DNA from 2 places in the Undibacterium sp. TJN19 genome. Region 2 is predicted to be linked to the other one. Evidence: riboswitches for the same ligand, from Rfam matches in the RefSeq annotation. Region 2 holds a riboswitch; the other holds the start of a gene.
What was found. Region 2 has a riboswitch for glycine ahead of gcvT (glycine cleavage system aminomethyltransferase GcvT). Riboswitches for the same ligand answer to the same signal wherever they lie in the genome.

Region 1: linked by a shared signal. The riboswitch ahead of ACO0LH_RS00505 (hypothetical protein) and the one ahead of gcvT (glycine cleavage system aminomethyltransferase GcvT) in region 2 are both predicted to bind glycine.

Annotation. Positions count from the first base shown of each region.
Region 1 is NZ_JBMPPL010000001.1:102,402-117,963, forward strand. Features, by position in the region: gene ACO0LH_RS00460 (tryptophan halogenase family protein) at 137-1,744, opposite strand; gene ACO0LH_RS00465 (TonB-dependent receptor) at 2,081-4,525, shown strand; gene ACO0LH_RS00470 (cache domain-containing protein) at 4,768-5,244, shown strand; gene ACO0LH_RS00475 (GH1 family beta-glucosidase) at 5,413-6,768, opposite strand; gene ACO0LH_RS00480 (hypothetical protein) at 7,183-7,452, opposite strand; gene ACO0LH_RS00485 (MFS transporter) at 7,759-9,078, shown strand; gene ACO0LH_RS00490 (pyridoxal-phosphate dependent enzyme) at 9,616-11,001, shown strand; gene ACO0LH_RS00495 (trans-sulfuration enzyme family protein) at 10,998-12,191, shown strand; gene ACO0LH_RS00500 (hypothetical protein) at 12,221-12,352, shown strand; glycine riboswitch at 12,472-12,567, shown strand; glycine riboswitch at 12,568-12,680, shown strand; gene ACO0LH_RS00505 (hypothetical protein) at 13,159-13,884, shown strand; gene ACO0LH_RS00510 (C39 family peptidase) at 13,932-14,519, shown strand; gene ACO0LH_RS00515 (methyl-accepting chemotaxis protein) at 14,830-15,562, shown strand, end outside.
Region 2 is NZ_JBMPPL010000008.1:1,892-17,453, forward strand. Features, by position in the region: gene ACO0LH_RS19835 (transglycosylase SLT domain-containing protein) at 1-1,358, opposite strand, end outside; gene ACO0LH_RS19840 (amidohydrolase) at 1,717-3,393, shown strand; gene ACO0LH_RS19845 (MFS transporter) at 3,455-4,675, opposite strand; gene ACO0LH_RS19850 (TetR/AcrR family transcriptional regulator) at 4,786-5,352, shown strand; gene ACO0LH_RS19855 (ABC transporter transmembrane domain-containing protein) at 5,472-7,283, opposite strand; gene ACO0LH_RS19860 (DUF2799 domain-containing protein) at 7,489-8,907, shown strand; gene ACO0LH_RS19865 (penicillin acylase family protein) at 9,014-11,410, shown strand; glycine riboswitch at 11,559-11,647, shown strand; glycine riboswitch at 11,659-11,797, shown strand; gene gcvT (glycine cleavage system aminomethyltransferase GcvT) at 11,878-13,008, shown strand; gene gcvH (glycine cleavage system protein GcvH) at 13,109-13,486, shown strand; gene gcvP (aminomethyl-transferring glycine dehydrogenase) at 13,603-15,562, shown strand, end outside.

The DNA.
Region 1 (15,562 bases), on a different contig from region 2:
TTTATTGACGATGAGCAGATAGAGCAGCCCGATCTGCCTCCGATGAACCTGGCATATTTAAATTTGTTGTACTTCAGAAGAAGCGCAGCCCCCAAAAATCATCATGTCCAGCAATTTCAGAAGGAATCATGCGCATTCAGGCCCGCTTTGCCATCCCCCGCTCATCCGACTGTCTGCACAGATGCTCCACCAGTTGACGGTGATCGGGCAAGTCTGCCAGGGCGTGTTGCGACATTTGCGCGATCATCTGGAATTCTTTTGCGGCCTCGTCAAAGCGCGGCCAGGCAGCACGGTTGGCGGGTATCTCGGTTTTGAATTCCATACCGTACAAGACGTATTGCCAGCTTGAAGGCGGGTACATTTCCAGGTCTGTGATGAAATCCATACGGTGCGGTGGGCGGCATTGCCACATCGCCAGCCTTTGCTGCAGGCTGTCTGGTATCGAGCTTGCTGCCACATTGTCGCGCCAGAAACTGCTATCGCGGCGCTGCGTCAGGCAATAATGCATTTTGACAAAATCAACGATGCGTTCGTAGCGCTCTTTCATATGGTGATTGAATTGCTTCGCCACCGGTGCCAGTTCACCGTTGAAAGGGAACAGATAGGTCAGTAGGTAAGCCGCCGTTTCTATCAGGCCTATGCCGGATGATTCCAGCGGTTCCAGGAAACCACCTGACAGGCCAATGGCAACACAGTTCTTGACCCACTGGGTTTCGCGGTAGCCGACCTGGAGCTTTAACAGCCTGGCCGACATATCTTCAGATGCCTTGCCGATATACCTGCGCAGTACCTGCTCTGCCTGGTCGTCGCTACTGTGTCCGCTGGAATATACATAACCTATGCCCCGCCTTTGCTGCAAACCAATGTCCCAGGTCCAGCCTGCTTCATGGGCCGTAGAAATCGTATATGACGGGATGGGTGTATCTGCCCTGGCATACGGCACCTGCATGGCGACTGCGCGGTCAACGAACAGTACATCGTTCATGGAACGAAATGGCGAGCCCAAGGCGTCACCAATCAGGCTGGCACGAAAGCCGGTGCAATCGACATACAGGTCAGCGGCAAGCACCTGTCCTTCCCTGGTATGCACGGCGGCAATCGCGCCATCATCGTCCAGCCGCACATGCTCTACGGTTCCGACAAACTGCCGCACACCCAATGATTTGCCTTGCTCGCATAGCAGCGCCGCCAGACGCCCGGCATCAAAATGGTAGGCATAATTCATGGGCCCCAGAAAGTCTTTATCGTCAAATCGCTTCGGGCCGCGTGCAGCATCGGCAATGCGTTTTTGCATGCTGACGGCATCGGCAAATGCCCGTCCCTGACCAGCCGCGCCCTGCAACCAGTAAGGCAATAAATCTGGCCCACCGGGCCTTTGGCTGGGGTGGCTGAAGGGATGGAAGTAATGATTGCCATGATTATTCCCTGGCTTACCAGCGACACCGGCGAGATCAGCCACCCCAGGCGGTCTGACCCAGTCGGTAAATTGTATGCCCTGCTTGAAGGTCGCATTGCATTCACGGACAAAGCGCGCCTCGTCTATGCCTATGGCTGCCAGCGTGCCGCGTATCGACGGGAAGCTGCCCTCACCGACGCCGATGATGCCAATTTCTTTCGACTCGACCAGACTGATGCTGATGCCTTCGCCAGGCGTGCCAGAGGCCAGGTGCCGCGCCAGAAATGCCGCAGTCAGCCAGCCGGCAGTTCCACCACCTACGATCAATACACTTTTCACCGTTTTCATTGAGACACCTCTCGCTTGGAGAAACAAAAGCAAAACCAGAAAGATCAGGAAGATCAGAAACACCAGCCCGCACCTCAAAATCCAAGACAAATTCATGGTGAAGCAACGCAATAGATCTTGGGTCAAGCAGGGTTGGGGCGTCTCATATTACAACATTTTGAAAACGTTACCATTTTATATTTGACACAGAATTCAAATTCTATGTAATATGAAAACGGTTTCAAAGCTGCAAATAATTGAATCTTAAAAAGAAAACGTTTTCAAAGAAGAGCGTAGTGATCTAATAGACCCAACTAATAGATCAAAAAAATAACCTAAACCTGTAACAGGAGACATATGAAAATCCGCAATCTGGCGACCCGGAAGGTCGCAGGCACCCCCATACAACTGGCGATCTTTACCCTGATCACCAGTCTCGGCGCAGCCCAGGCACAAGGCCAGGAGCAAAGCCCAAAGCAGGCTGAATCACCAGCACAATCTGCCGCACAAGCCAAGACAGAAAAAGAAAGTACAACTATTTCCGAAGTCATCGTGACCGGTACCAAACGTGCCACGTCATTGCAACGTACGCCGGTGGCGATCACTGCCATCAATGCCGCGTCGCTCGATGATGCGCATGTGCAAAATGTTCAGGACGTTGTCAACCTGGTGCCAGGTTTCCAGGCCACCAATGAAGGTGATCACGGCGTCATCACCATGACCATGCGCGGCATCGGCAATGACAGCGCCAAAACCGAATATGCTGACCCGGAAGTTGCCCTGTTCATCGATGGCATTTACGCACCACGCCCTGAAGGTGCGACTTCCCTGCTGTTCGACCTGGAAGGCATAGAAGTGTTGCGTGGCCCACAGGGCACTTTATGGGGCCGCAATGCCACCGTTGGTGCCGTCAATATGCAGACTGCCAAGCCGAAGATAGGCGACAGTTCCGGCAGCCTTGAAGGTGGCCTGGGCAGCTATAACCGCTTTGGTGCACGTGGTGCATTCAATGTGCCTGTCAGCGATGCGCTGGCACTGCGTTTTGCTTTCGTTCATGAAAGACATGATGGCTATGTGGATTACCAGACACCGCCTACCCTGTCGCTCGACAGTCAGAAAGCAGCATTTGCCAACTACCTGAAAAACGGCGGCACAGTCGTGCCCTTCCAGCCCATCAACTATGCGCTGTTTGTCCAGGACGGCCCGAAATATGGCGCACAGGATCAAAGTGCAGCCCGTTTCAGCCTGCTGTGGAAACCCAATGCCTCTACTAAAATCGACCTGTCATATGAAAAATTCATAGACCGCGGCACCCCGTCGATGAATCTGCTACAAACACCGCGCCCAGGTCAAAGCCAATGGTCGGCCCTGATCGATACAGCGCCCTTCGTCAAGCGTGATACGGATTCCATACGCGGCCGGATAGAGTATGCCATCGACAAATCGATGCAACTGACTTACATCGGTGGTTATTCCAAGTTCAGCGGCTCCTCCCGTTTCGACCAGGATGGTGGCGCAACACTGCCAACCAGTTTCACTTCCGGTGGCAGCATGCAGGCCAATAATACGGTGTCGTCGAACTATAAAAACTTCAGTCATGAAGTGGAACTGCAATCGACAGGTACACGTGATATCGACTGGCAACTGGGTCTGTATTATGGCTCGGAAACCAATGATATCCGCTTTGACATCCCCATCCTCAACGGGACTTATCAAGGCACCGTCGGCTGGCAAGGTTCTTTCATCCAGCCAAAAGAAACGGTGGAAACTGCCGCAGCCTTTGGCCAGGCCACCTGGAACACCAGCAACGATACGCATATCACTGGCGGCCTGCGTTTCACATCTGACAAGCGCACGAATGTGGGCGGACGCGGCTATGGTTTCTCTGGCAAACCGGAGCTGAGCCAGTCGGCCATTACCCCGAATGTAGACCCTGCCTCACCAACATCAAACTTTGCCGCCTATTCATTCAATGACGGCAGTTACAGTGGCAGCAAGATGACAGGGTTGATACGCGTAGCGCATGACATCGACAAGGACAACATGATCTATGGCAGCATCTCTACCGGCTATAAATCAGGTGGCTTGCAGGATGGTGGCAAGACCTACGGCCCAGAGACGCTGACCAATTTTGAAATCGGCACCAAGAGTACGCTGCTAGGTGGCACCGTCAGGCTGAACAATGCGCTGTACTATGGCAAGTTCAAGGACTTCCAGTTCAGTGCGCCAGTTACGGCACCCGATGGTACGCGCGGCCTGCAAACATCGAATGCGGATGGTGCAACGGTATATGGCTTTGAATCCGAACTGGCGGCCAAACTCAGCAAAGATGACAAGCTGCAAATCACACTGGCATTTGCCAAGGCAACGCTGGGCAATCTGGTGGGTGGCTCAAACGATTATGCACTGCCAGCCTGTAAGATACCCGGCATCAGCAATTGTCTGGATGTGTCTGGCAACACCATGCCGCATACACCGAAGTTTTCAGCGCAGGTGATGTACCAGCACACTTTCCACCTCAGTGACGGCACCTTGACGCCACGCGTGAGCCTGCATTATGAAACGGATACCTGGTTAAGCGTCTTCAACTATGGTGATGGCGACAAGCAGGAAGCCTATGCCCGTGCCGACCTGGGCCTGCGTTATCAGTCATCAGGAAAAACTGCCTGGTACGCCGATTTCTTTGTGCGTAATGTCAGCGACAATAAAATCAAGACCAGTGCCCTGAATGCCAACGGTCCCTGGCAGGCGCAATACCTGCCACCACGCACTTTCGGCGTGAACGTAGGGATTGATTTCTAAGCAAGTCAGCAGAAACCGCTGTATTCAAGTTAGCCCTGCTGTCTGCCCCCATACTGCCGTTCGCGGCAATATGGGGGTTTGTTTTTTATACAAGGAAAGATTCTCTAGCAACACATTTTCACCAAGCAACAATAATTGACATTGCAATGCGCACATTTATCGTTAATATGAAATCGCGAAGCAAGGTGCCATCACATGGCTGAGCCGTTCTTTTGCAATAATTTCAACAACAGGAGACAACAATGCGCCGACTATTCCCCAAGATATTACTTGCCGCCCTGAGTTTTGTTCTGCTCGGTGCAGGGCCGCTTGCGCAGGCAGTAGAAAAAGGGACGCAAGATGAAGCCGTGGCCCTGGTCAAGAAAGCCGCAGCCTACCTGAAGGAGAATGGCAAGGAAAAGGCGTTTGCAGAATTCAGCAACCCCACTGGCCAATTCGTCGTCAAGGATTTGTATGTGTTTGTGTATAACACCAATGGCGACGGCATCAACCGCGCGCACGGTGCGAACCCGAAAATGATAGGCAAGAACCTGCTGGAACTGCGCGATGCTGACGGCATGTTCATCGTCAAGGGCTTCCTGGCAGCGGCCAACAGCAAGGCAGGCCACGGCTGGGTCGACTACAACTGGACCAACCCGACGACCAAGATGATGGAAGCCAAGACTACTTATATTGAAAAATTTGGCGACGTGCTGATAGGTTGCGGCGTATATAAATAAGCCCTATGCGCTCAATACGCCAGGGCCGGCACATGCCAGCCCTGGTTGCCTGATTGTCTGATTGCAGCAAAGACTTACGTTGCCAGATCAGCTTGCAGCTTGTCAGCCTGCCGGAGTGCCAGACAGAATTGACAAAGCCTGAGAAAGCAAAACGTGAAGTCGGCAGGCCTATGCAGCCTTCGCCTGCATTTGCGACCTGACAAAATCCCTGTACCAGTAAGCACTATCCTTCAAGGTGCGCTTCTGCGTTTCATAATCGACATGCACGAGGCCAAAGCGTTTTGCATAGCCGGAATTCCATTCAAAATTATCGAGCAGGCTCCAGTAGAAATACGCCTGCACATCCACGCCGCAGGCCATCGCTTCATGCAGGGCATACAGATGCAGTTGCAGGTAGTTGATACGCTGCAGGTCATTGATTTTTCCATCTTTCATTTCATCAGCGACAGCCATGCCGTTTTCGGTGATGTAGATAGGTGGCAGGTCTGGATATTCACTGCGCAGTTTCAGCAATAAATCTGTCAGGCCAACAGGATAAATTTCCCAGCCCATGTCGCTGAAACCCAGTTTGCCTTCGGGCTGTTTTGGCGGATTTTCTGTGCTGACAAAAGCGCGGAAATAATAGTTCACACCCAGGAAATCCAGTGGCTGATGAATGATTTCCATATCGCTTGCATGTACGTGGAACTGGCGCATGTCCATGCGGTCAAGCGCTTTTTGCGGATAGCGCCCTTTAAAGATCGGATCCATGAACCATTGTACTGAACGCGCATATTCCCATTCAGCCTGGTCGATATCTGCCACACTGTCGGTAGCCGGCATGGCTGGCCACTGGTTGAGTACGATACCCAGCCTGGGCGAGCTGCCATACGTAGCACAGATGGTACGCATGGCCTGCATCGCCAGACCATGCGATAGCAATAGATGATGGGAAACCTGTATCGCCAGCGCGGTATCCGCGACACCCGGCGCAAACTGGGCATTGCCATAACCCAGGTTGGCGGTGCACCAGGGTTCATTGTGCGTAGCGATGCTGGCCACGCGCTTGCCAAACCGGCGCGCCACTTCAGCCGCATAAAGCGCAAAATGCTGTGTCGTGTCGCGGTTGAGCCAGCCGCCATGGTCCTGCAAGCCTTGTGGCAAATCCCAGTGATACAGTGTCACATGGGCAGCAATGCCTTTTTCTGCAAGCCTGTCCAGCAGGCGTGAATAAAAATCAAACCCTGCCTCATTCCAGTCTCCATGGCCCAATGGTTGCACGCGTGACCATGAAATTGAAAACCGGTAAGCTTGCACGCCCAGCGCGGCAATGATATCGACATCTTCCGCATAGCGATGATAGTGATCACAAGCGACATCACCGGTGCTGCCATCGATGATGGTGCCTGGCTTGTGGGTGAAGGTATCCCAGATCGATGGCCCACGGCCATCCGTGGTCGCCGCACCTTCTATCTGGTAAGCGCTGGTGGCAACGCCCCAAATAAAGGAGGGTGAAAATTCTGTCATCGTTGGTGGATTTTTCATGGTCTTAAAGTGTAATTGGTTTTATGTGAGGACTTTGCTGCGCCAGTTCATGAGACTAGTCTTATGTTATTTGAAATCGTTTTCATCTATAGGCAAAAAAATCGCCGCTTAAATACGCTTGAACATTCTCAAATGCGCTTGAACACGACTTGATTTTTACGTATCTTTCCGTATCTATTACGTATCTATTACGTATCTATTACGTATCTGTTTCGCACCTGCTCTGCGTTTACTTGTATCTGCCATACCTATGCCACGCATTATTGCGCTATGCATTTGCAAAAAATAGCTGTCCAGATCATACGGAAAGCCAACAGAACGAAACCAGCTTGCAATTGTTTCATCGTATAACAGGCACATTTAACTGAAATCGTTTTCACAATATGGCGAATTTATCACCCACTTCAGACCCTGTCAATGATTGAGGGCTGACAATTTTGTTTCTTCATTTTGTCGATCCCGGCAAATTTTCCTGAATAAGCTAGCGATGATGTGGAAATTTGTCATTTTCCATTTATTGATGAAATCAATTTCATCAATAAATGTTTTAGCCATAAATTTTAATGCGGATATTGCCCAGGCATGATCCCTGATGAGAATAAACGCGACAATATCCGCAGAACATCCCTGACTCAAAAAAACCGTCTGAAAGCCTTTCCTGTATTGGCTTTGCGTGTTTTCCAAGATAACTCAGCAATGAGTTTGATCGGCTGTTTTCTTATTTTTTCTGTAAAAGCTGCTTTTTATTTTAAAATTCCATGCTATCCTGCGTTTGAAAAGGTTTTCATAAACAGGATATTTAATGGTTTCAGGCTCATCTGATCGGCCTTATTTCAGTATCCGTATATGAAAATTCTTAAAAAATAAAATACAACATTAACGAGACACGTTGTTATTTCTGACAACGCCAGTTTCATCGCCCGTTGCTGGCATGGATCATGGCAAGAAACAGAAGCGCAGCGTTGCCGCCACTTACAAAGCGCGCAAACCATGATGACGGATACTGAAGTGCAGATGCCAGCCCGCACAGGCAAGAAATCACCACTGCTATGGGTGCCCACCGCCTACTTCACGATGGCGCTGACCTATATGACGCTGACTAGCGTCACGGCCATCATGTTCAAGAACATGGGTATGGACAACGGCAAGGCGGCTGAATATGCGAGCTACCTGATACTGGCTTACACCATCAAACCGCTGTTCGCCTCTTTTGTCGAAATGGTGAAGACCAAGAAGTTTTTTGTGCTGTGCGCGCAAATGGCGATTGCCGTTGGTTTTGTCTGCGTTGCATTGGTGATGTCGCTGCCGGATTACATGCTGATACTGATGGCGCTGTTCTGGCTGATTTCATTTCTGGGCGCGGTGCAGGATATTGCTTCTGATGGCGTCTATGTGACTTCGCTCGACAGCAAGGCGCAGTCACTGTATTGCGGCGTGCAAAGCCTGAGCTGGAATATCGGCCCCATCGTTGCGGCTGGTGGCCTGGTCTATCTGAGTGGCAAGCTGCATACTGATTTCTTTCATCATGACCCCAGGGTTTTCGGTGTCGAATGGATGGATTCATGGCGCATCATCTTCCTGATCGTGGCGGCTATCACGATACTAATGGCGGCCTGGCATATGCGCACCATGCCAGACGGTGCGAAGGCTGAAAATACACCGACCAGCACTGCGGCGGCACTGCATATCCTGCGTGATTCTTTCATCACCTTTTTTCAAAAGCGCGATGTCTGGCTGATGATTGCTTTCGCCTTCCTGTTTCGCCTGAGCATAGGTTTTCTGGAAAAAATAGGCTCTTTCTTCATGGTAGATCCGGTTGCCAAAGGCGGCTTGGGCCTGTCGAATGAATTGCTGGGCATTATCTACGGCACCTATGGCCTGGTGGCGGTATTGCTGGGCTCTTTGCTGGGTGGCATCTTTGTCGCCCGCCGTGGTTTGCAGCCTACCCTGTTCATACTGTGCTGTGCCGTCAATATACCCAATGTCAGCTTCTTGCTGATGAGCCTGTTCCAGCCAGACAGCCTGTGGCTGATCACCGCAGGCGTGGCTGTCGAAAAATTCTTTTTCGGCTTCGGCTCTGTTGGTTTCATGATTTACCTGATGCAGCAACTGGCACCCGGCAAATACACCACTACGCACTACGCCTTTGGCACTGGCCTGATGGGGCTGTGCATGATGGTCACCGGTGTCATCAGTGGCCACCTGCAACAATTGCTGGGCTATACCAACTACTTTGTTTTCGTCATGCTAGCCACCATCCCCTCATTTGCGGTATGCTGGTTCGCCCCCTTTCATCAAAAGGAGGAATAGCAAAAAGCTTAAAAAAATTCGAAGAACCGATGAGTAAGCCTAGCGAGCGGTGCTAGTTTGAGTTAAGAAGCGTTTCGTACTTGAGTACGACGAGCATCGCAGACTCAAAATCGCCCCATGCAGTAGCTTCATCAGGGCTTAAAGAAGTTTACAATAAAAGAAGAGCGGCCTGTCCCAACCGGGCACGCTTTAACGTAGCACAGTCCCCTACTTTTTGATGCCGCCTCCGGGCGGCATTTATATTTCCTGCCAGCCTCCACGCCTTTTCCCGTCAACACAAAAATCACTCACGCTGCAAAATTTCCGGCAAAGACTATACTGCTGTGGGGGCAAGAAGCGTTTATTGCCCTCGTGTATTTTTATGGCAGTGATCGTTTATTTTTCGCATAAGCATAGTTGGAAAAATTCCTTAGCGTGGCCAGCCGACCTCGCTAGCATGGCTGCCTCTTAAACAAAAGCGCAACAAGATGCAGTCGGCGTGCTCACAAGGATTCAGGCAGGCAGCGTGTCGATATGCAGACTTGGAGTCAACAAAAAATGACAAATCAAACTAATCCCGCAGTACTTGCGTTGATTGGCAACACACCACTGGTGAAGGTTACCCGCCTTGATACCGGCCCGTGTGAACTGTTTCTGAAACTGGAATCGCAAAACCCTGGTGGTTCAATCAAGGACCGCATAGGCCTGGCCATGATCGCGGCAGCTGAGGCCGATGGCCGCCTGCAAAAGGGCGGCACGGTCATCGAAGCCACGGCTGGCAACACTGGTCTGGGCCTGGCGCTGGTTGCCCGTGCCAAGGGTTATCGCGTGGTGCTGGTGGTGCCTGACAAGATGTCTACAGAAAAAATATTACACCTGAAAGCCATGGGTGCAGAAGTACATATGACACGTTCTGACGTGGGCAAGGGCCACCCTGAGTATTACCAGGATTATGCAGCCCGCCTGGCCAGGGAAATACCAGGTTCATTCTTTGCCGACCAGTTCAATAACCCGGCCAACCCGCTCGCGCATGAAACCACCACCGGCCCTGAAATCTGGTCGCAGACCCATCATGATGTCGATGCCATCGTGGTCGGTGTCGGCTCTGCCGGTACCATCAGCGGGCTGACCCGTTTCTTCCGCCAGGCACAGCCTAAGCTGGAATTTGTACTGGCTGATCCAAAAGGTTCCATCCTGGCAGAGTACATAGAAACCGGTCATGTCAATGAAGTCAGCGGTTCCTGGGCGGTGGAAGGCATAGGCGAAGATTTCATCCCTGCCATTGCTGACCTCAGTGCAGTCAAACATGCCTATACCATTGATGACACTGAAAGCTTTGGCACGGCACGTGAATTATTGCGCGCTGAAGGCATACTGGCCGGTTCATCCACCGGCACCCTGCTGGCCGCGGCCTTGCGCTATTGCCGCGCACAGACGACACCCAAGCGTGTCGTGACCTTTGTCTGTGACACCGGCACACGTTACCTGTCCAAGATTTATAACGATAACTGGATGATAGACCAAGGCCTGCTGAAACGTCAGACCTATGGCGACCTGCGTGACATCATAGGCCGCCGCTTTGATGATGGTGGCGTCATCAGTGTTGATGCCGGTGACACGCTGATGGTGGCCTTCAATCGCATGCGCAGTGCCGAGATATCGCAACTGCCTGTCATTCACGATGGCGAAATTATCGGCATCATTGATGAATCTGATGTGTTGCTGAAGGTGGCGGGCGATGCCAGCCTGTTCCGCAGTGTCGTCAAGGACACCATGACCAGCCAGATTGAAACACTGAGCCCGCAAGCCAGCCTCGATGATTTGCGCGCCATACTGAACCGTGGCCTGGTCGCCATCATTGCGACCAAACAGCCAGAAAAGCACTTCCATGGCCTGATCACCCGCTTTGACCTCCTTAACCATTTACGCAGGACACTTTCATGAGCTATCCAGAGTACAAAAAACCAGCCCAGCCACAAGCCTTTGGCACGCGTGTCATCCATGCCGGGCAATTCCCTGACCCGACGACAGGCGCGATCATGCCGCCGATTTATGCCACGTCGACCTATGTACAGGACAGCCCTGGCGTGCACAAGGGGCTTGATTATGGCCGCTCGCACAATCCCACGCGCTGGGCGCTGGAGCGTGCGGTTGCCGACCTCGAAGGCGGCGCGCAGGCTTTTGCCTTTGCCTCTGGCCTGGCTGCCATTGCCACCGTGCTGGAGATTGCCGACAGCGGCGCCCACATCATCGCCGGTGACGATATGTATGGCGGCAGCTACCGCCTGTTTGAGCGCGTGCGCAGGCGCAGTGCCGGTCTGGAGTTCACCTATGTGGATATGACCAAACCGGAGCAATTGCTGGCCGCCATACGCCCTGATACCAAAATGGTATGGGTGGAAACGCCGACCAACCCCATGCTGAAGCTGGCCGATTTGCGCGCCATTGGCAAGATCTGCCGTGAACGCGGCATCATCGCGATTGCTGACAACACCTTCGCCAGCCCGCGCGTGCAACGCCCGCTGGAGTTGGGTTTTGATATCGTCGTGCATTCGATGACGAAATACCTGAACGGCCATTCTGACATCATCGGCGGCATTGCCATTGTGGGTGGTGAACCGCATCAGGCAGAATGGCGCGAACGCCTGGGCTTTTTACAAAATTCAGTAGGCGCGATTGCCGGACCGTTTGACAGCTTTCTGGCACTGCGTGGCATCAAGACCCTGAATATCCGCGTTGAGCGCCATAATTCAAATGGCCTGGACCTGGCGCACTGGCTGGAACAGCAACCCAAGGTAAAGAAGGTGTATTACCCCGGTCTTGCCAGCCACCCGCAGCATGCACTGGCCAAACAGCAGATGGATGGCTTTGGCGGCATCATTTCCATTGACCTCGATACCGATCTCGCCGGCGCACGCCGCTTCCTTGAACGCTGCGAAGTCTTTGCGCTGGCAGAAAGCCTGGGCGGTGTTGAGAGTCTCATCGAACACCCGGCCATCATGACGCATGCAACGATACCGGCAGAACAAAGAGCCCTGCTCGGCATCACCGATTCTTTCGTGCGCCTGTCAGTCGGCATAGAAGACGTGGAAGACTTGCGCCGCGATCTGCAAAATGCGCTGGATGCGATCTGATATCAGCAATGTGTGCATGAAAATCAGGAATGAAATCAGGAATGAGGCTGGCTGGTGTGCCAAAGAGCTTCGCCTCGTCCCTGAGCGTTTGCGTGCATCCCGCATCCTGCAAGCTCTTGCGTGAACGCATAGCACTGGACTATCAGTCACGCTTTACCTAAGCACAGGATGCAATTTTGAAGTGTGCATTGCAACAACAAAATAATTTGTAAATGATTAACGCGTGAACTATGCTCATTTCTACAATCCATACAAGGGATTGGAACAAATGGGCTAAGGCCGCGTGATATCGGGAGAGACTGCCGCTACACCGCAGGGCAGCGCCGAAGGAGCAACCACCCCGGAAACTCTCAGGCAAAAGGACCGGTATGACATTTGAACTCTGAAGAGCTGCCGGATGTCGTCGCCCGGCACACCGAAGGAGCAAGCATGACACCGCCAACAGCGGTCACATGCGAAATCTCTCAGGTCCAGCACAGAGGGGGTATCCGCTGCGCAATTGCGCACGGACTACCCTTTTGACGCCGGGAGTCTGCATATCATGAAACCCACTGCATTTATCGGTGACACCGTCACCGTGACAGCCCCTGCCTGCGCGCTGGCAGCGTGCAGCAGCTTCGTAGCTGCGCACTCGCGACTGCGGTCTGCGCCAGTTAACCAGTACATATCTCATTTCACTACCAGCCTGCGATGGCAGCGCTGACCTGATCAGATTTCTCTCATCTCCGCTTCACCGCGGGTTCTGAAGTCCGGCATGTAACCCATGCCAGGTGGACTGTGACGACCAGAAAAAGTGAATGACCCGGTTACGGCAGCTATGACGGCGCGTACCCGGAAGACTCTCTGTTTTTAATCGCTACAGCTTTCGCTCGCAATACCCCGATGCCCGCTAGGACTGGTGGGCTTTTATTGTCATTCAACGAAGGAGCAATCAAGCATGAAACCGAACTCCGCATCAAGATTCACAATGAAACTCAACAAGGTGGCTATCGGCGCTGTCATCGTCAGTGCTGGCTATCTCATGGCATGTCCGCCATTACTCGCACAGACCACCGACCTCGCTGCCACATCGGATCAGGCACGTCTTGTCGGCGCGGCAGCGCAGCGAGACTTTGCGCAATTTGTACAATTCAACGTACAGGCACGCGGTGGCACCCTGCCTTCAGAGTTCCCGCTCGAAGTCAGCGATGTACAAGACCTGAAAGACGCCAAAATCAGCTATGGCTTCCCGGTCTACTCCATCCCGCCACAAGACATTCTGGCCGGGCGTGGTGACCTGCGCAGCATGGCCAAGGCCACCGGGGAATGGCGTTTCGTCATCACCCTGCATGACGCGCCTATTGGCATGGCAACACTCAGCCAGACCAATGGCCGCTGGGGCATCACCTCTTATGGCGGGGCAGTGTTGTCCAAAGATGTGGATGCGACGATGGCCGTGCATGGCAATGCAACACGCTCGAACGTACGCTTCATCCGCGTGTACCAGGCCATGTCGGATTTTCTGGAAGTGACTTCAGCGAGCGATGCCCGTACGCGGTTTGCACCCTTGCATTCAGCGCGTCAGGCATTGTTGCTGCAACAGCGCAGTGAAAAAACCGGCACCGCACCGGCCAATAACGGCCTGCTTGAACAAGGCGATTTCATTGACGCATTGCGCCTGTCGGTCAAAAGCAATATGGATGCTTTCCGCTGATTGCGGCAAGACCACCACCTGCTCAAAAAATAAATCAAGGAGATATCATGAAAAAAATTATTACCCGACTCTGCCTCGCCGCCAGCATCCTGCTGGCCCCCAGTGCCTTCGCACAATGGCGTGCACTGAACGTGCCGCTGGTAACGCAGGAACACAGCCAATGGTGCTGGGCCGGCAGCAGCCAGGCCCTGCTGAACTACTATAACCAGACGCCCAGCCAGTGCCAGATCGTCAACTGGGCCTATGGCCTTAACTACGCTTGCGGCAATACCAATTTCAACTGGAACAGCAACGCCAACCAGCCCAACTCCATGTATGGCTCATCAGGCAGTGTGCAAAACATCCTGGCGCATTGGGGCGTATCAAACTATGCCTACAACTATGCGTCGTCATGGAACACCGTCGTCAGCGATATCAATGCAAACCGCCCCTTTGTCATTCGTTATGGCTGGACCAATGGTGGCGGACATATCATGGTCGGCTCCGGTTATGAAGTCTACAACGGTACCAACTACGTCTACATCATGAACCCATGGCCGGGCGAAGGTAAAACCTACCGTACCTACAGCTCTGCCGTCTCCGACTATGACCATCAGTGGACGCATACGCAGCGCATGAATATCAGCGGTACATAAGCGACACTAAAAATGCTGGCTGAAGGTAATGTACCTGCCACCTTCAGCCAGCTAAATCAATTCACTACAGGACTGAATTATTTGATTGCGACCGGATGATATCAGCGGAAAAAAATAAAGGATAAAGTTATTTTATTTGCAAACATATATACCAATGCGCTGATAAAATAAACCTGCCTTAAATTTAATCACCGATATGGATAAATCTGTATAATTGCGCGCTGGAAACAATTCCACAAGACAACATACAGCATGCATCAAGCCTTGAATGCATTTTTCTACTGCCCTTCCGCCCATAAAAAGAAAATCTATGATCGCTCTGTTCAAACACCTTTCAGTAGGTAAGCGCCTTGGTGCAGGTTTTGCATTGATACTCGTCCTGTTTTTCATCACGACCTTCATCGCCATTCTGAAGCTCAATGCCGTTGCCGCTGCAACTGAAAACCTGCTGAAAGACCCGCTGGCGACAGAGCGCATGGTCAGTGACTGGTATCGCAATATCCATACCGGCGTGCGGCGCACGACGGCCATTGCGAAAAGTAGTGACCCCTCGCTTGCCAGCTATTTTGCCGAAGAACAGGCAGAATCAACCAGGACATCCGGGCTTTTGCAAAAAGGCATTTCCGAGCATATGAACAGTGCCGAAGAAATTGCATTGTTCAAGGAAATTGGTATACAGCGCCAAGCCTATCTTGACGCCAGAAACAAAATTGTCGAGCTGAAAAAAGAAGGCAAAGTCGATGAAGCCAGCGCTGCGCTGGACAAAGAATTTATCCCCGCCTCTGGGAAGTACGTCAAAAAAATCGAAGAAATGCTGGCCATGCAACGCAAGCAGATTGATGATACTGCCGCAGACATACAACAAACCTACCAGACCAGCCGTTTGCTGCTGATCGCCCTGTCGGTCATTGCGGCCCTGTTATCGGCAGTCTGCGCATGGATGATGACGACATCGATTACCAGACCTCTGGCCAGAGCAACCGCTGTCGCACAAAACATGGCTCAGGGTGATCTGAGTGAAACCATACAGATACACCTGAACG
Region 2 (15,562 bases):
TCATGCTTGAGTTTATTCCAGGTTTTCAGATCCGCGATACTGACACGATAACGCTTGGCGATTGCTGCGAGATTATCATGTTTGCCAACCTTGTAGCTAACCTGTCGGGTAGATGTTCTCTCCATGATCAATTGCGCTTTTTCGGCAATTTCCATGGAAATGTCGTTATCCGGCATTTTGGCAGATTTTGGCACCAACAAGGTAGAGCCAGCCTTCACCATCATCTTGGCCGGGATCAGATTCACTTCACGTACCAGTTCAGGTTTCAAGCCCAATTTGCTGGCCAGCGATTCTATGCGCTCGGTTTTTTGCACTGTATGTGCCGACCAGCTTGAAAGCGGGCCTTGCCACTTATTCAGATTTTCCTTGAACAAGGCGGCATTATTGGTAGGCAATAAGATTTTGGTATTGCTATCACCCGTAATCACAGGGCGGCTGAATTGTGGATTCAGCGCGTTGAATTCGTCCAGCGGCAATTCGGCTAATTGTGCTGCAACCCTGACATCAATATCCCGGGTTTTTTCTATTGTCACAAAATACGGCTCGTTGTCCAGTTTCGGCAAGGCCAGGCTAAATTGCTCAGGGTGACCGATGATATTTTTTACAGCCTGTAACTTGGGCAAATAATTTTTTGTCTCATTTGGCATATGGACCGACAGACTTTGAAAGTCTATTGGCAAGCCCAGCGCCTGCTGCTTCTTGATGGCACGCTGCACCGATCCTTCGCCCCAGTTGTAGGCCGCCAGTGCCAGTTGCCAGTCACCAAACATGCCATACAGTTTTTCTAAATAGGTCAGGGCGGCATCGGTCGAATCTAGCACGCCGCGCCTGTCATCCTTGAACATGGTTTGCTTCAGATTGAAATCGCGACCTGTCGCTGCCATGAATTGCCACATGCCACTGGCTTTGGCCGTTGAGATGGCTTGTGGATTAAAAGCTGACTCAATAAACGGCAACAAAGCCAGTTCCGTTGGCATGCCACGTTTTTCCAGTTCCTCAACAACGTGGAACAAATAGCGCGAGCCACGTTGCACCGTGCGCAGTATGTAGTCTGTGCGTGTGCTATACCAGATCAGCTGATTGGTGACGAGCTGGTTTTCCAGGTCGGGGATAGCGTAACCAGTGCGAATTCTTTCCCATAAATCGGTCGTTTTATCGGTGAATTCAAGCGTGGAAATAGTGCTTGGAAACTGCACTGGAATTTCCTGGCCGGCAACCGGAGCTGGCGCGACAGTCTCTGGTGCAGATGCCAGATCGCGTGAGGACGGCAAGGCATCAGCCTGACATATTTGTGGCACTGTACAAGCGAGAAGAACAGCGGCAAATAGGGGGGTAGGGTTTAGTCGGAATCGTTTCATAGGCAAATAATTGACTAATCGACCATAGTCGACGTGGATTGCAGGATCGTGAGAGTGTACGCAAGTGAGGTTTGCAGCGTCAAGAAAAATGTCAGTTTAATGACAAGTTTTACAAGTTTAAATAGATGTCTGAATAGCATTCAAATAGCTTGGATCTTTCAGCTTGGACTTTATGTCGCTTGCAAGTTTGGGACTTAAGCCCGGAACGTGAGCAAAGGCGGACAGTGGCCGTATTTAAGCGCAATTTGAGTTTTGATGTTTCAGGTTAAATTGCCTATTCCATTAACTTAACTAAATTGCACCAATTTGCAGTGCTGCAATACAATACAGTTTTTCATGCAAAATAGTGGGTTTCTCCATGCAAAACAGATTTAAACCAGTCTTGCTGGCGCTAATGACCAGTGTCAGCACAGCCGGTAGTGTCATGGCCTATGCCGACACCATCATCGATAACGCCCGTGGATACACCCTGAATCAGAATCAGCAATTAATACAATTTCAGGCGCTGGCATTTGATGATGCTGGCAAGGTCATCGCTATCGGCCAAGGGAAGGACCTGGCCGCCAGGTTGCCTTCAGCAAGGCATATTGATGCAGCTGGCAAAACCCTGTTACCAGGCCTGATCGACGCACATGGCCACGTGTTTGCCTTGGGAAGCAGCCAGACCCAGCTGGGCTTGCGCGTAACCAGCAACCTGGAGCAGGCACAGCAGGCAATTGCCGACTATGCCCGCCGCTTCCCGCAGCATCAGTGGATCATTGGCGGGGAATGGAATCAGGCCAACTGGAAATTGGGCCGTTTTCCAACCGCGCAAGAAATTGATATCGTTGTGAAAGACCGGCCAGTCTGGCTGGCCAGGGTCGACGGACATGCAGGCTGGGCGAACACCAGGGCACTGCAATTGGCCGGCATAAACAAAAACACGCCGGACCCGGCTGGTGGAAAAATTGAAAAAGATGCGCAAGGACAGCCTACCGGCATTCTGATTGACAGTGCCATGCGCCTGGTAGACCAGGTATTGCCAGCAGCTTCTGAGGCCGAGCAAAGAGTGGCGCTGGATGCCGCATTGCTGCAACTTGCTCAAGTAGGCCTGACCAGCGTGCATGATGCGGGTGTGTCTGAGCCAGCAGATAAATTATTTCGTGAATATGCAGCACAAGGCAAGCTCAATACCCGTGTCTACGGCATGATACGTGGCACAGATACTTTCTTTGATAAGGTTTCTGCTTCAGGTCCATTAACATCCTATGCGGATGATCATTACGCTTTGCGAGCCGTCAAGTTATTTGCCGACGGCGCACTGGGCAGCCGTGGTGCGGCCCTGATGGCACCCTATTCAGATGCGCCGCATACCCAGGGGCTGTTGTTCAAATCACAGGATGAAATGTCAGCCATGATCAAGAAGGCTGCCAGTAAAGGTTATCAAGTCAATGTGCATGCCATTGGCGATGCAGGTAATCATCAGATACTGGAAGGTTTTGCCGCCTTGCCTGCCTCCATGTCCGCAGATTTGCGTCACCGCATTGAACATGCACAAGTTGTTGCCCTCACAGATATTCCCCGTTTCAAGCAATTGGGCATATTGCCATCGATGCAGCCTACCCACGCGACATCTGACATGAACATGGCGGAAGACAGGGTTGGCGCTGAGCGCATTAAAGGTGCTTATGCGTGGCGCAGTTTCCTGCAACAGGGTTCACGTATCGCTTGTGGCTCTGATTTTCCGATAGAGTCGCCCAATCCCTTCTGGGGCATCCATGCCGCCGTGACGCGCCAGGATATGTCCGGCAAACCAGCCCAGGGCTGGCATGCCGATCAGGCCATGACACTGCTGGAAGCTTTTCGTTGCTTCACGATTGATGCTGCCTATGCTGCGCATCAGGAAAATATTCTGGGAAGCCTGGAGAAGGGAAAGTGGGCCGATTTTATTCTGATCGATCAGGATATGTTCCAGATACCGGTTCAAAATATCTACCAGATCAAGGTTTTGCAAACCTGGGTCGGTGGTAAACAGGTGTATCAGGCAACAAAGTGATTGTCTGATTGAAGCGCCAGCAGCCCGTCTTTTAAATGGGCTTCTGGCACATGGTGACGTGCTAAGCTGTTTTTAACTGTAATTGCGGCTCTTTGATAGGCAGATGTATCAGCGCTGCGCCCACAGCCAGAGTGATATCGATATACCACAACAGATTGTAATTACCCGCTGCCTCAAATACCTTCCCGCCCAGCCATGCACCCAGAAAACCACCCAACTGGTGGGTAAGCATGACGATGCCAAACAGACTGGCCATATTCGCCGGACCAAAAAATTTTGCTACCAGACCAGCTGTGGGCGGCACAGTCGACAAGAAAGTCAGCCCCATCACGGCGGCAAAGACCAGTACCACCGGGCCTGTTTTTGGAGCCAGTAAAAACAGGGTGATGGCAATGGCGCGTGTTGCATACAGCAAAGACAATAAAGATTTCATGCGCCAGTGCCCAACGGCCCAGCCCATGGAAATACTGCCGACGATATTGAACAAACCCAGGATAGCCAGCGACCAGGCACCAAATTCTGCCGGTAATCCACAACTGGCGATGACGCCTGGTAAATGCGTGGACAGGAAGGCAACATGGAAGCCGCAGACAAAAAAGCCGGCAGCCAGCATCAGATAGCCTGGATTTTTCAGTGCGCCGTAAATGGCTGCTTTGGTGCTGACCGGTTTTTGACCGTTTGTCGCATTTTGCATTGGTTTGCCGCTTAGCAGAAAAGCCGCAGGCAAGGCCAGCAAGACGATCAGCCCCAGTATCTGCATCGCATTATTCCAGCCATAGTTCACCATCAACGTGATCGCCAATGGTGCCATGATAAATTGACCAAATGAACCGCCTGCATTCACGATGCCGGTGGCGATGCCACGATTTTCTGCCGGTATCATGCGGGTGGCCGTTGCCATCAGCACTGCCGGACCCGCCATGCCAGCACCGCCAGCGGCAAGCATACCTATGCTGAAAATCAGGCCGGCAGTTGTGGTCATCAAGGGCGTTATGAAAGTGCCCAATGCAACCAAAGCGATGCCAAGGAACAAGACGCGTCCTACACCCAGCTTGTCGGCAATCGCGCCAGCAAACGGCTGCGTCAGACCCCACCATAGTTGACCAAATGCGAAAGCCAGGCTGATGTTGCCGATACCCAGCCCTGTGCTGGTATTCATGGGGCTTAAGAAAAGTCCCATGGTTTGTCGCGCCCCCATGGTCAGTGAAAAAGTTCCGGCTGTGCTCAGCAATACAAGCCAGATGGCGGGGTAGTGATTACTTAAACTGGGTTTGGTATTCATGGTGCTCCCGTGTCATCCGACTTTAAATTTAAATGATATTTGTCATGATTGAATATATTACGATCATAATTTATAATGTCAAGACAATTTATTGAACGCGAGGTGTAATCATGAAAGTCAGCAGAGAACAGGCGAATGAAAATCGCGAGCGCATTCTGGATGTCGCTGCACAATTATTTCGCGAACATGGCTTTGACGGCATCAGTGTGGTGGATCTGATGAAAGGCGCTGGTTTGACGCATGGTGGTTTTTATGGCAATTTCTCTTCCAAAGAAGATTTGATTGCGCAGACTTGCACACGCACCATGACGCGTTCGGTAGAGAGATGGAACAAGCTAAAAGCCGCTGCGCCAGAAACGGCTCTGTCGCGTATCGCAGAAAGCTATTTATCGCCGGCTCACCGGGATCATCCTGGACAGGGTTGCGCGCTGGCCGCGCTGGGCTCTGATATGTCGCGGCAAAGCCCGCTCGTTCGCAGTGCGGCTACGGAAGGTACGCGTGGGCTGGTTGATGTGCTGGCAAAGTTGCTGCCTGGTGAGTCGGAACAGGCGAGAGAAGACAACGCCATGGTGGCGTTTGCCAGCATGGTCGGTGCCGTCGTATTGGCACGTGCGGTGGATGATAAAGAATTTTCGCAAAACATCCTGCAGGCAGTTGCCGACACATTGGTGAAGTAGTACCAATGTGTGTCAGAAATGCGTTCTATGTGACGTAACCTGTCATTGTTGTCTGCGGATTTTTTTGTATATGGCAGGACTTTGATTGTGTCACCAGCAAGCCCTACATCTTCCTGCATTTAATCTTCGTTTCTGTGCAGGTCAAATTGCAATGCCGCCAGTTTGGCATACACGCCGCCATGCTCTACCAGGGACGCGTGGGTGCCGGTTTCAACGATGCGGCCATGTTCCATGACAATGATACGGTCAGCACGCTGCACGGTGGCCAGTCTGTGTGCAATGATCAGCGTGGTGCGGCCTTGCATGGCGACTTCCAGCGCACCTTGCACCAGGCGCTCGGATTCTGCATCGAGTGCGCTGGTCGCTTCATCCAGCAATAATAGTGGTGGATTTTTCAACAGGGCGCGCGCGATGGCTATCCTTTGCCGCTGGCCGCCAGACAGGCGTACACCACGTTCGCCGAGGAAGGATTGATAGCCTTCAGGCAGCCTTTCAATGAATTCATGGGCAGCCGCCATTTTTGCAGCGGCAATGACATCGGCATCGCTGGCGTCAGCACGGCCATAGCGTATGTTTTCCAGCGCATTGGCCGAGAAAATGATGGTGTCCTGCGGCACGACGCCGATTGCCTCACGCAAGGTGTGCAGATCAAGTTGACGGATATTGACGCCATCAAGCCGGATTTCACCACCTTGCGGATCATAAAAACGCAGCAATAACTGGAACAGCGTAGTTTTTCCCGCACCGGAAGAACCCACGACGGCAACCGTTTCACCAGGACGTATATCCAGATTCACATTCGACAGGGCAGCAGTGTTGGGGCGCGATGGATAGTGGAATTCCAGTCCTTGCAACGATAATGATGCCCCCTTTGATTCATGGGCCAGGCGTATTGGCAATGACAATGCCTGAGCCGGGTTTTGTATCGGTGATTTGACTTCTATCAATTCCAGCAGACGTTCTGTGGCACCAGCAGCGCGCTGGGCATCGCCCATTACTTCAGAAAGCGCACCGATGGCACCTGCAACGATGGAAGCATATAAAATAAACTGTCCCAGTTCACCACCACTCATGCGGCCCTGCATGACAGCATGCGCACCCAGCCATAGTACAAACACGATCGCGCCAAACACCAGCAGTATCGCCATCATCGTCAGCAAAGACCGTGCGCGTATGCGGCGCATGGCAGTTTTGAATGCGCCTTCTACCGAGCTTGAAAACCGCCCGGCCTCTATATGCTCATGCGTAAAAGCCTGTACGGTGGGCATGGCATTCAAAATTTCACCGGCGATGGCCGATGCATCTGCAATGCGGTCTTGTGAATCGCGTGACAGCTTGCGTACACGGCGGCCAAAAAAGACGATAGGCAATACCACCATCGCCAGCATGACAATAATGATCGATGACAATTTGGGGCTGGTCACAAACAGCATGACCAGCCCACCCAAAAAGAGCAGGAAGTTGCGCAGGGCCATTGATATGCTGGTGCCAACCACAGTCTGTATCAGGGTTGTGTCAGTCGTCAGACGCGACAAGACTTCACCGGTTTGCGTGGTTTCGAAAAATTCAGGGCTTTGTGTTACTACGTGTGAATAGACAGCATTGCGTATATCTGCAGTAACACGCTCACCCAGCCATGACACCAGATAAAAGCGGGCCGCCGTTGCTACACCAAGCACGCAGGCGACAGCAAACAGGGCGATAAAGGTCAGATCCACATGCTTGATGCTTTTATCCCCGCCGCCAAAACCCAGGTCTATCATCTGCCGGAAAGCATAAGGGATTGCCAGGGTTGCCGAAGCAGCAACCAGTAAAGCGATACCAGCGAGTAGGAACTGACTTTTATAGGGGCTTAAGAATGGCAGCAAACCTTTCAGGGTTTCCAGGCTGCTGCGCTGGGAGACTTCAGTCTTGGAAGGGGGTTGTGTCATGCGCAGTCCTGTTGAAGATGCAAACGTCAGCTAAACAATAGCAAAGAAGGTAGATGATGTTGCAGTTGTCAATATCAATAGCAATTGTCAGTCTTTTTATGTGAATCAATTGATAGTTGCCAATTGTGGCGGTTACGTCAGCAGATTTTGTCAACAAATGTATCTTGTCAAACGTTGATGCAGCATTCTTAACAGAAAGGCAGATATGCGTATCCGCATCCAGCAAGTCAGGACCATCATTAGCTTGATAACAATTACTTCGGCAATTGCGGCAAGCAGCATTTTACTCAGTGGCTGTCAAAGCACCATGACACGCGTCAATGATTGCAAAGTGGGTGACTGGGTCAGTATCGGTACGAAAGATGGCGCAGAGGGCCTGGACAAGCGTTTTGATGATCGCCGCCGTTTTTGTTCACTGGTTGATGGCGACAAGATCAAGGCTGAATCATCCGCCAACTATGATCAGGGCTGGTTGCTGGGAAATTATCAATACTGGTCAAGCCTAGGCCGTGAAGACGGGCGTGCTGCCCGTGCCATCAGCTATTTCGAGAGCCAGTCAAAATCACAGACTACTCAGCGTAATCACACGCCCTTGAATCACCACGCCTATGAACAAGGCTGGCAGCAGGGTAATGCAGATTACTGGTATCAGACTGGCATGCAGGACGGCAAAGCCGCACGCAATGCTGGTGAAGAAGAATCAAGGGCAAAGGCCGGCGCGGCAATCGGTTTTCAGTTGGCCGCGTATCAGCATGGCTGGCGCGATGGCAATTATGCCTATTGGGAGCAAACTGGATATCAGGATGCACATGACGGGATTCCCGACCTTGAGTTACAAGGCAGGGCTAAAAAGGCTGCGTCAGCCGGGTTGCTGGTACGTGAAGATGCCTATCACACTGGCTGGAGCCGTGAGATCGTCGAATACTGGAAAAACCTGGGCTGGAATGATGCTGTTTCTGGCCGTGATATTCATACCCGGCGTGACGATGCGCAAAAGCGCGGATTAAAGATCTTTGAGACTGAATACCAGAAAAAATGGGAACAGCGACTGCAACAATACTGGCAAGACATGGGCAATAAAGATGGCTATGGATATCCTGACCAGTTAGAGCAACGCATGGCGAACGCCCGTCGCGACAATGTATTTGTGATTGCGCAGACCCGCGCTCTGTATCAACAGGCATGGGCAAATCAAAATGCGCGTTACTGCACCGTTGAGAATGCATTTAACTGGGGACGGCAAAATCAGGCGATGGCGGTGGAGGTCTGCAATGCCGGCATGCAAAACCAGTTAAGACGCGCCTTGCTGGGCGGTCAGGATTACGAAAACCTGGCGCGCAGGCAGCGTGATGCACACAATGACTTGCTCGTCAATAATGACCGTTATGAAGATGCCGAACGTAAATTGCGCCGTCTTGAGCAGGAAATCAAACGCGATCAGGACGACAAAAATCGCCCAAAAAATGAAGACACTGCCAATATCGATAAAAGGCGTGAGCGCGAACATCATGATCTGCACGACATCATGAATAATGTGCGCCGCAAGATTGATGAGCTGAAAACATGGGAATTTCGTTATGAGCAGCAGATGCAGCAAATCAAGCGTGATCTCTACCTGAATTGAAGTCTTATAACTTGTTCACAAATCGGGCTTGCAACGACTGTGTGATCGGCGTGTAGAATTAGAGGAATTGATATGCAGTAGATATTCTCGCGCTGAAAGCCAAGTGATGAAACGTGTATTGAAATGGATAGCCCTGATATTGTTGCTGCTGGTCCTGACGCTGGGGGCGGCACTGGGCTGGTATTTGCACGGCAAGCGTGTTGAGCGCTCTGGCAGCGTCAATCTGCAAAACCTCAGTGCAGAAGTCATCGTTCAGTATGATGAACGCGGCGTCCCGCATATCCAGGCAAAAAACGAAGCCGATATGTATCGTGCCCTTGGTTATGTACATGCCCAGGACCGGCTGTTCCAGATGGAAATGGTACGCCGCCTGGCCAATGGTGAGCTGGCAGAAATACTGGGCCCCAAACTGCTGGATCTGGATCGCCTGTTCCGCACTCTGGGCTTGCGCGCGCATGCGACCGCTTATGCTGCAAAGCTCGATAAAACCGCAGCCTCTAGCAAAGCACTGGATGCGTATCTTGATGGTATCAACCAGTTCCAGGCCACCCACCCGGCCCCGCTGGAATTTGATTTGCTGCATATTCCCAAACGTCCCTTTACGCCAGCAGACACGATCGCTGTATCTGGTTATATGGCCTATAGCTTTGCTGCTGCGTTTCGTACTGAACCCGTCCTGACGCATATCCGTGACAAGCTTGGCCCAGAGTACCTGCGTATCTTCGATCTCGATAATCATCCCCAGGGCGCGTTGCAGGCATCGCGCCAGCTTGATGCCGGCGACTGGCAAAAACTGGATCGGCTGGCCCAGCTCAGCCAGCAGGCAATAGAACAAACCGGTTTGCCACAATTTGAAGGCAGCAACGCCTGGGTGGTGGCGGGTAGCCACACTGCCAGCGGCAAACCTTTGCTGGCCGGTGATCCCCATATCGCTTTCTCTGCACCATCGGTCTGGTATGAAGCGCATTTGTCGGCACCGGGCTTTGAATTGTATGGTCATCATCAGGCCCTGAACCCCATGGCCTTGTTGGGACATAACCAGCAATTTGGCTGGAGTCTGACCATGTTTCAAAATGATGACCTGGATTTGATCGCGGAAAAAGTCAACCCGCAAAACCCGGAGCAGGTCTGGTATCACGGTCAGTGGGTCAATATGCAGACACGCGAAGAAACCATCGCCGTCAAAGGCGCGCCGACAGTGACCCTGAAACTGAGAAGCTCGCCGCATGGGCCTATTATTACCGATGCCTTCAAAGACAATTTCGGTAGCACACCAGTGGCAATGTGGTGGGCTTTCCTGGAAACTGAAAACCCGGTGCTGGATGCCTTCTATGAATTGAATCGCGCCGAAACCCTGCAAAAAGCCAGAGCCGCCGCAAGCAAGATACATGCACCCGGCCTGAACGTGGTGTGGGCCAATGCCAGTGGTGATATAGGCTGGTGGGCTGCTGCCAAACTCGTCAAACGACCAGCTGCCGTCAACCCCGCACTGATACTCGATGGCAGTACCGAGCAGGCTGACAAGCTTGGTTACTCGCCATTTTCAGATAACCCGCAAGAAGAAAATCCTGCACGTGGATATATCATTTCTGCCAATCGTGAACCGGCACAAAACGCAGCCCTGCCTATAGCTGGTTACTACAACCTGCCAGAGCGTGCACGCCGCCTTGACAGCTTGCTGGCGCAAGCTGGCGTGAAATGGGATCAAAAGAACAGCCAGGCACTACAGCTTGATAACAGGACCGATTATGCCCGTCAGGTCTTGCAACTGGTGTTGCCTATCCTGAAAAAACAGGTTATCGACGCCGATGGCCAGCGCTTGCTGGCGCAACTGGAAAAATGGGATGGCAGTTATCAGGCCGACCGTGTATCACCAACGATATTCAGCCAGTTCCTGTATCAACTGACTTATGCAGCGATGGCCGATAAAGTGGGGGAGGTGCAATTCAAGAACCTGTTACGCACACGTGTACTGGACGCCGCATTACCACGCCTGCTGGCTGATGAGCATTCCCCTTGGTGGGATAACCGCAAGACCAGGGCTATCGAGACCAGGGACGATATTGTCGGTCTTGCATGGCGTGACAGCATCACGCATCTGCAAAATACCTTCGGTTCAGACAGCAAACAATGGACCTGGGGCAGGGCACATACACTGACACATAATCACCCGCTGGCCCAGCAAAAACCGCTGGACAAAATATTTAATGTGGGGCCTTTCCATGTGCCTGGTGGGCGTGAAGTGCCAAATAATTTATCTGGCCCTATTGGCCCGGCACCCTGGGCTGTCGTGTATGGGCCATCTACCCGTCGTCTTATCGATTTCGCCGATGCCAGCAAGGCGCTGGGTATCAACCCGGTAGGGCAAAGCGGGGTGTTGTTTGATGCGCATTACAATGATCAAGCGGCCAGCTATGCAGCAGGCAATTATGTGCCGCAGTATTTGAGCGCAAAAGATGTGGCGGCGCATGTCAGCAGTACATTGGTATTGCGCAGTAAATAAGATGACTAGCGAGGATGACCAGCGAGGATGACCGTCAGCATAAGTTTGAATAAATTGCTTTTTGATACATAAACGGCAATTTGTGCAGGCTTTTTGTAAATATTTAAACCCGAAACTATCCAAGCCCTTGCAAGCCTTATATAATCGCGCTACTTGATCGGGAGAGCGTGACGAAAGTTACCGCCGAAGGGGCTAATACCCAAAAAACTCTCAGGCACAAAGGACCGATCAACGGGGTAGTTAAAAGTTGCCCCAACTCTGGAGAGCGGTAGCGGCAGACACGTTTATTTTTATAAATATTCGCCGTACTACCCACCGAAGGTGCGCACGGGCAGCAAACATACATTGCTCCCGTAATCTCTCAGGTACCAGGACAGAGGGGTATGCGATTTCAGCGCATGCGGCGTTTATTCGTCGGCATGCGCGTGTTCGTCCCTTCAATCTGGCAACCTGGTAATGAGGCACTCATGACGCAAGCAGCGACATCACTCAAGGCAACTCCCCTCAATGCAGCCCATCGTGCGGCTGGCGCAAAAATGGTTGATTTTGGCGGCTGGGACATGCCTGTCAACTATGGTTCCCAAATCGAAGAACATCATGCAGTGCGCACTGATTGCGGCATGTTTGATGTATCCCATATGTGCGTCGTTGATTTGCAGGGCGAAAATGTGCGCAGCTTCCTGCGTGGCCTGGTGGCCAATAATGTTGATAAATTGCAGGTGGCGGGCAAGGCCCTGTATTCCTGCATGCTGAAGCCTGAAGGCACGGTCATCGACGACCTAATCATTTATTTCTTCAGCGAAAACTGGTTCCGTCTCGTCGTCAATGCCGGCACGGCAGAAAAAGACATTGCCTGGATGAATGCCCGCAATGCAGAAACCAATAGCGGTCTGACCATAACCCAGCGCCGCGATGGTGCAGACGCTTTCGCTCTCGTAGCAGTGCAGGGCCCAAATGCCCGCGCCAAGGCATGGGAAGTCTTGCCAGAAACCAAGGCAGCTAGCGCAGAAATCAAACCTTTCAACGCAGTCATCGTCGCCGACACGTCCTTTGGTGAAGTCATGGTGGCACGCACTGGTTATACTGGTGAAGACGGTTTTGAAATTGCCGTATCTGCTGACCGCGTAACAGATTTCTGGAATGCCCTGGTTGCAGCCGGTGTCAAACCTGCTGGCCTCGGTGCGCGTGACACCCTGCGTCTGGAAGCTGGCATGAATCTGTATGGCCAGGATATGGACGAAACAGTCAACCCCCTCGATGCTGGCTTGGCATGGACCATAGACTTGGTCAGTGAACGCGATTTCGTTGGCAAGCAAGCATTGCAAACACAAGGCCAGAATGCCCAGTTCCTGGGTTTGATCCTGCGTGAAAAAGGCGGCATCCTGCGCGCCCATCAAAAAGTAGTGTGCGCACAAGGCGAAGGCGAAATCACCAGCGGCACGTTCAGCCCGACCATGGAACAGGCAATTGCACTGGCGCGTTTGCCTATGGGCGTGTCTGTAGGCGATACTGTGCATGTTGTTATCCGTGACAAGCAATTGGCCGCATCTGTCGTCAAACTGCCTTTTGTCCGTAATGGCAAAATCCTGGCCGTATAATTTGATCTGCAAGCTGTACTGTGTATTTGTTCACTCTTGTACAGCTTCATTTGATTAGCCACTCATTAATTCAAAACAATTTATTTATCTGGAGCCCATCATGAACGTACCAGCAGACCTGAAATACACGACATCCCACGAATGGGTACGCACAGAAGCAGACGGCACGATCACTGTCGGCATTACTGAATTTGCTCAGGATGCTTTGGGCGATATCGTTTTCGTTGACCTGCCTAAAGTTGGTACAGTACTCGACGCTGGCAAGGATTGCGCCGTGGTTGAATCCGTCAAAGCAGCGGGCGATATTTATGCACCGGTGACTGGTGAAGTTGTCGGTATCAACGAAGCACTGGCCGATGCACCAGAATCCATCAATGCCGATGCGTTTGCTGCATGGCTGTTCAAACTGAAGCCAGCCAATATTGCTGATGTTGATGCCTTGATGAATGCTGAAGCTTACGCAAAAAATATTGCTTAATTAATGCATATAAGGTGGCCTGATGGTCACCTTATTGCTTTGGATTTGCCTGAGTGCGGTTTGCCCTGCATAGTTCCGCCTGATATCCCACGTTACTCTTCTGTACCCCATATACCATGACCCGTCCTTCACTGACCCAACTGGAAGCGCATGACGCTTTCATCGCTCGACATATCGGCCCTTCTGAAGCAGAACAAGCCGCCATGCTGAAAACCCTGGGCTATGCTGACCGCACAGCCCTGATTGATGCCATCGTCCCGGCCAATATCCGCCGTCACGATGTGCTGCCACTGGCGCAATTCACAGAAGCCAAGTCCGAACAGGAAGCACTGGCCACATTGAAGGCACTGGCGTCGAAAAACCGTGTACTGAAGTCTTTGATTGGTCAGGGTTATTACAACACGCATACGCCTGGCGTTATCCTGCGCAATATCTTTGAAAACCCTGCCTGGTACACAGCTTACACACCGTACCAGCCAGAGATTTCCCAAGGCCGCCTGGAAGCCATTTTGAACTTCCAGCAAGTCATCACGGACCTGACTGGCATGGACATCGCCAATGCCTCGATGCTCGATGAAGGCACGGCTGCGGCTGAAGCCATGACGTTGATACAGCGCGTAGGCAAATCCAAATCCAATGTGTTTTATGTGGCAGCCGATGTCTTGCCACAAACCCGTGAAATCATAGAAACCCGCGCCAAGCCACTGGGTATAGAAGTACGTACCTGCGCTGGCAATGAAGCGCTGGACAATGATTGCTTCGGCGTCTTGTTGCAATACCCCGGCGTTGATGGTTCCATCATGGATTACCGTGAATACGCAGCAGCCTTGCATGCCAAGGGCGCGATGGTCATCGCTGCTGCCGATTTGCTGGCACTGACACTGATCGCGTCCCCAGGCGAGTGGGGTGCTGACGTTGTTGTTGGTAACAGCCAACGCTTTGGCGTACCACTGGGTTTTGGTGGCCCGCATGCAGGCTATATGGGTACACGCGATGCGTTCAAGCGCAGCATGCCTGGCCGCTTGGTTGGTGTGACGATTGATGCGCAAGGCAACAAGGCTTATCGCCTGGCCCTGCAAACACGCGAACAACATATCCGCCGCGAAAAAGCCACATCGAATATCTGTACTGCCCAGGTGTTGCTGGCAGTGATCGCTTCCATGTATGCCGTCTATCACGGCCCTGCAGGCTTGCGTCAGATTGCTTTGCGCATACACTGCCTGACTGGTATTTTGGCTGGCGGTCTGAAACAACAGGGTCTGGCTATCGCCAACACTACTTACTTCGACACCCTCACAGTCAATGTCGCCAATGCTGCTGCCTACCATCAAGCTGCCCAGGCTGCGGGCTACAATCTGCGTCAGATTAGCGCAACACAGGTTGGCGTCTCTCTTGATGAGACAGTCACACGTGCTGATGTTGAAGCTTTGTGGGCAATTTTTGCCAAAGCAAGTGGCATCACAACAACGCCAGATTTTACGGCGATAGAAGCTGGCGTCAATGATGCTTACCCGGCAGCACTGACACGTGGCACAACTTATCTGACACATCCAACGTTCAACCGCTATCACGCAGAACATGAAATGCTGCGCTATCTGCGCAGCCTGGCTGACAAAGACCTGGCGCTGGACCGCACCATGATACCGCTGGGTTCATGCACGATGAAACTGAACGCCACCAGCGAAATGATTCCTGTGACCTGGCCAGAATTTTCCAGCATCCATCCATTCGCGCCAAATGACCAGACCATCGGTTACCGCGAAATGATCGATCAGCTCGAAGCCATGTTGTGCGCAGCAACCGGTTACGACGCCGTATCCCTGCAGCCAAATGCCGGTTCCCAAGGTGAATACGCGGGCTTGCTGGTGATCCAGGCTTACCACGCTTCCCGTGGTGAGGCACACCGCAATATCTGCCTGATCCCATCTTCTGCACACGGTACCAATCCAGCATCTGCCAGCATGGTAGGCATGGACGTGGTTGTGGTTGCTTGCGATGACAAGGGCAACGTCGATCTGGCTGACCTGCAAGCCAAGGCAGAAAAACATAGTGCAAACCTGGCAGCAGCGATGGTGA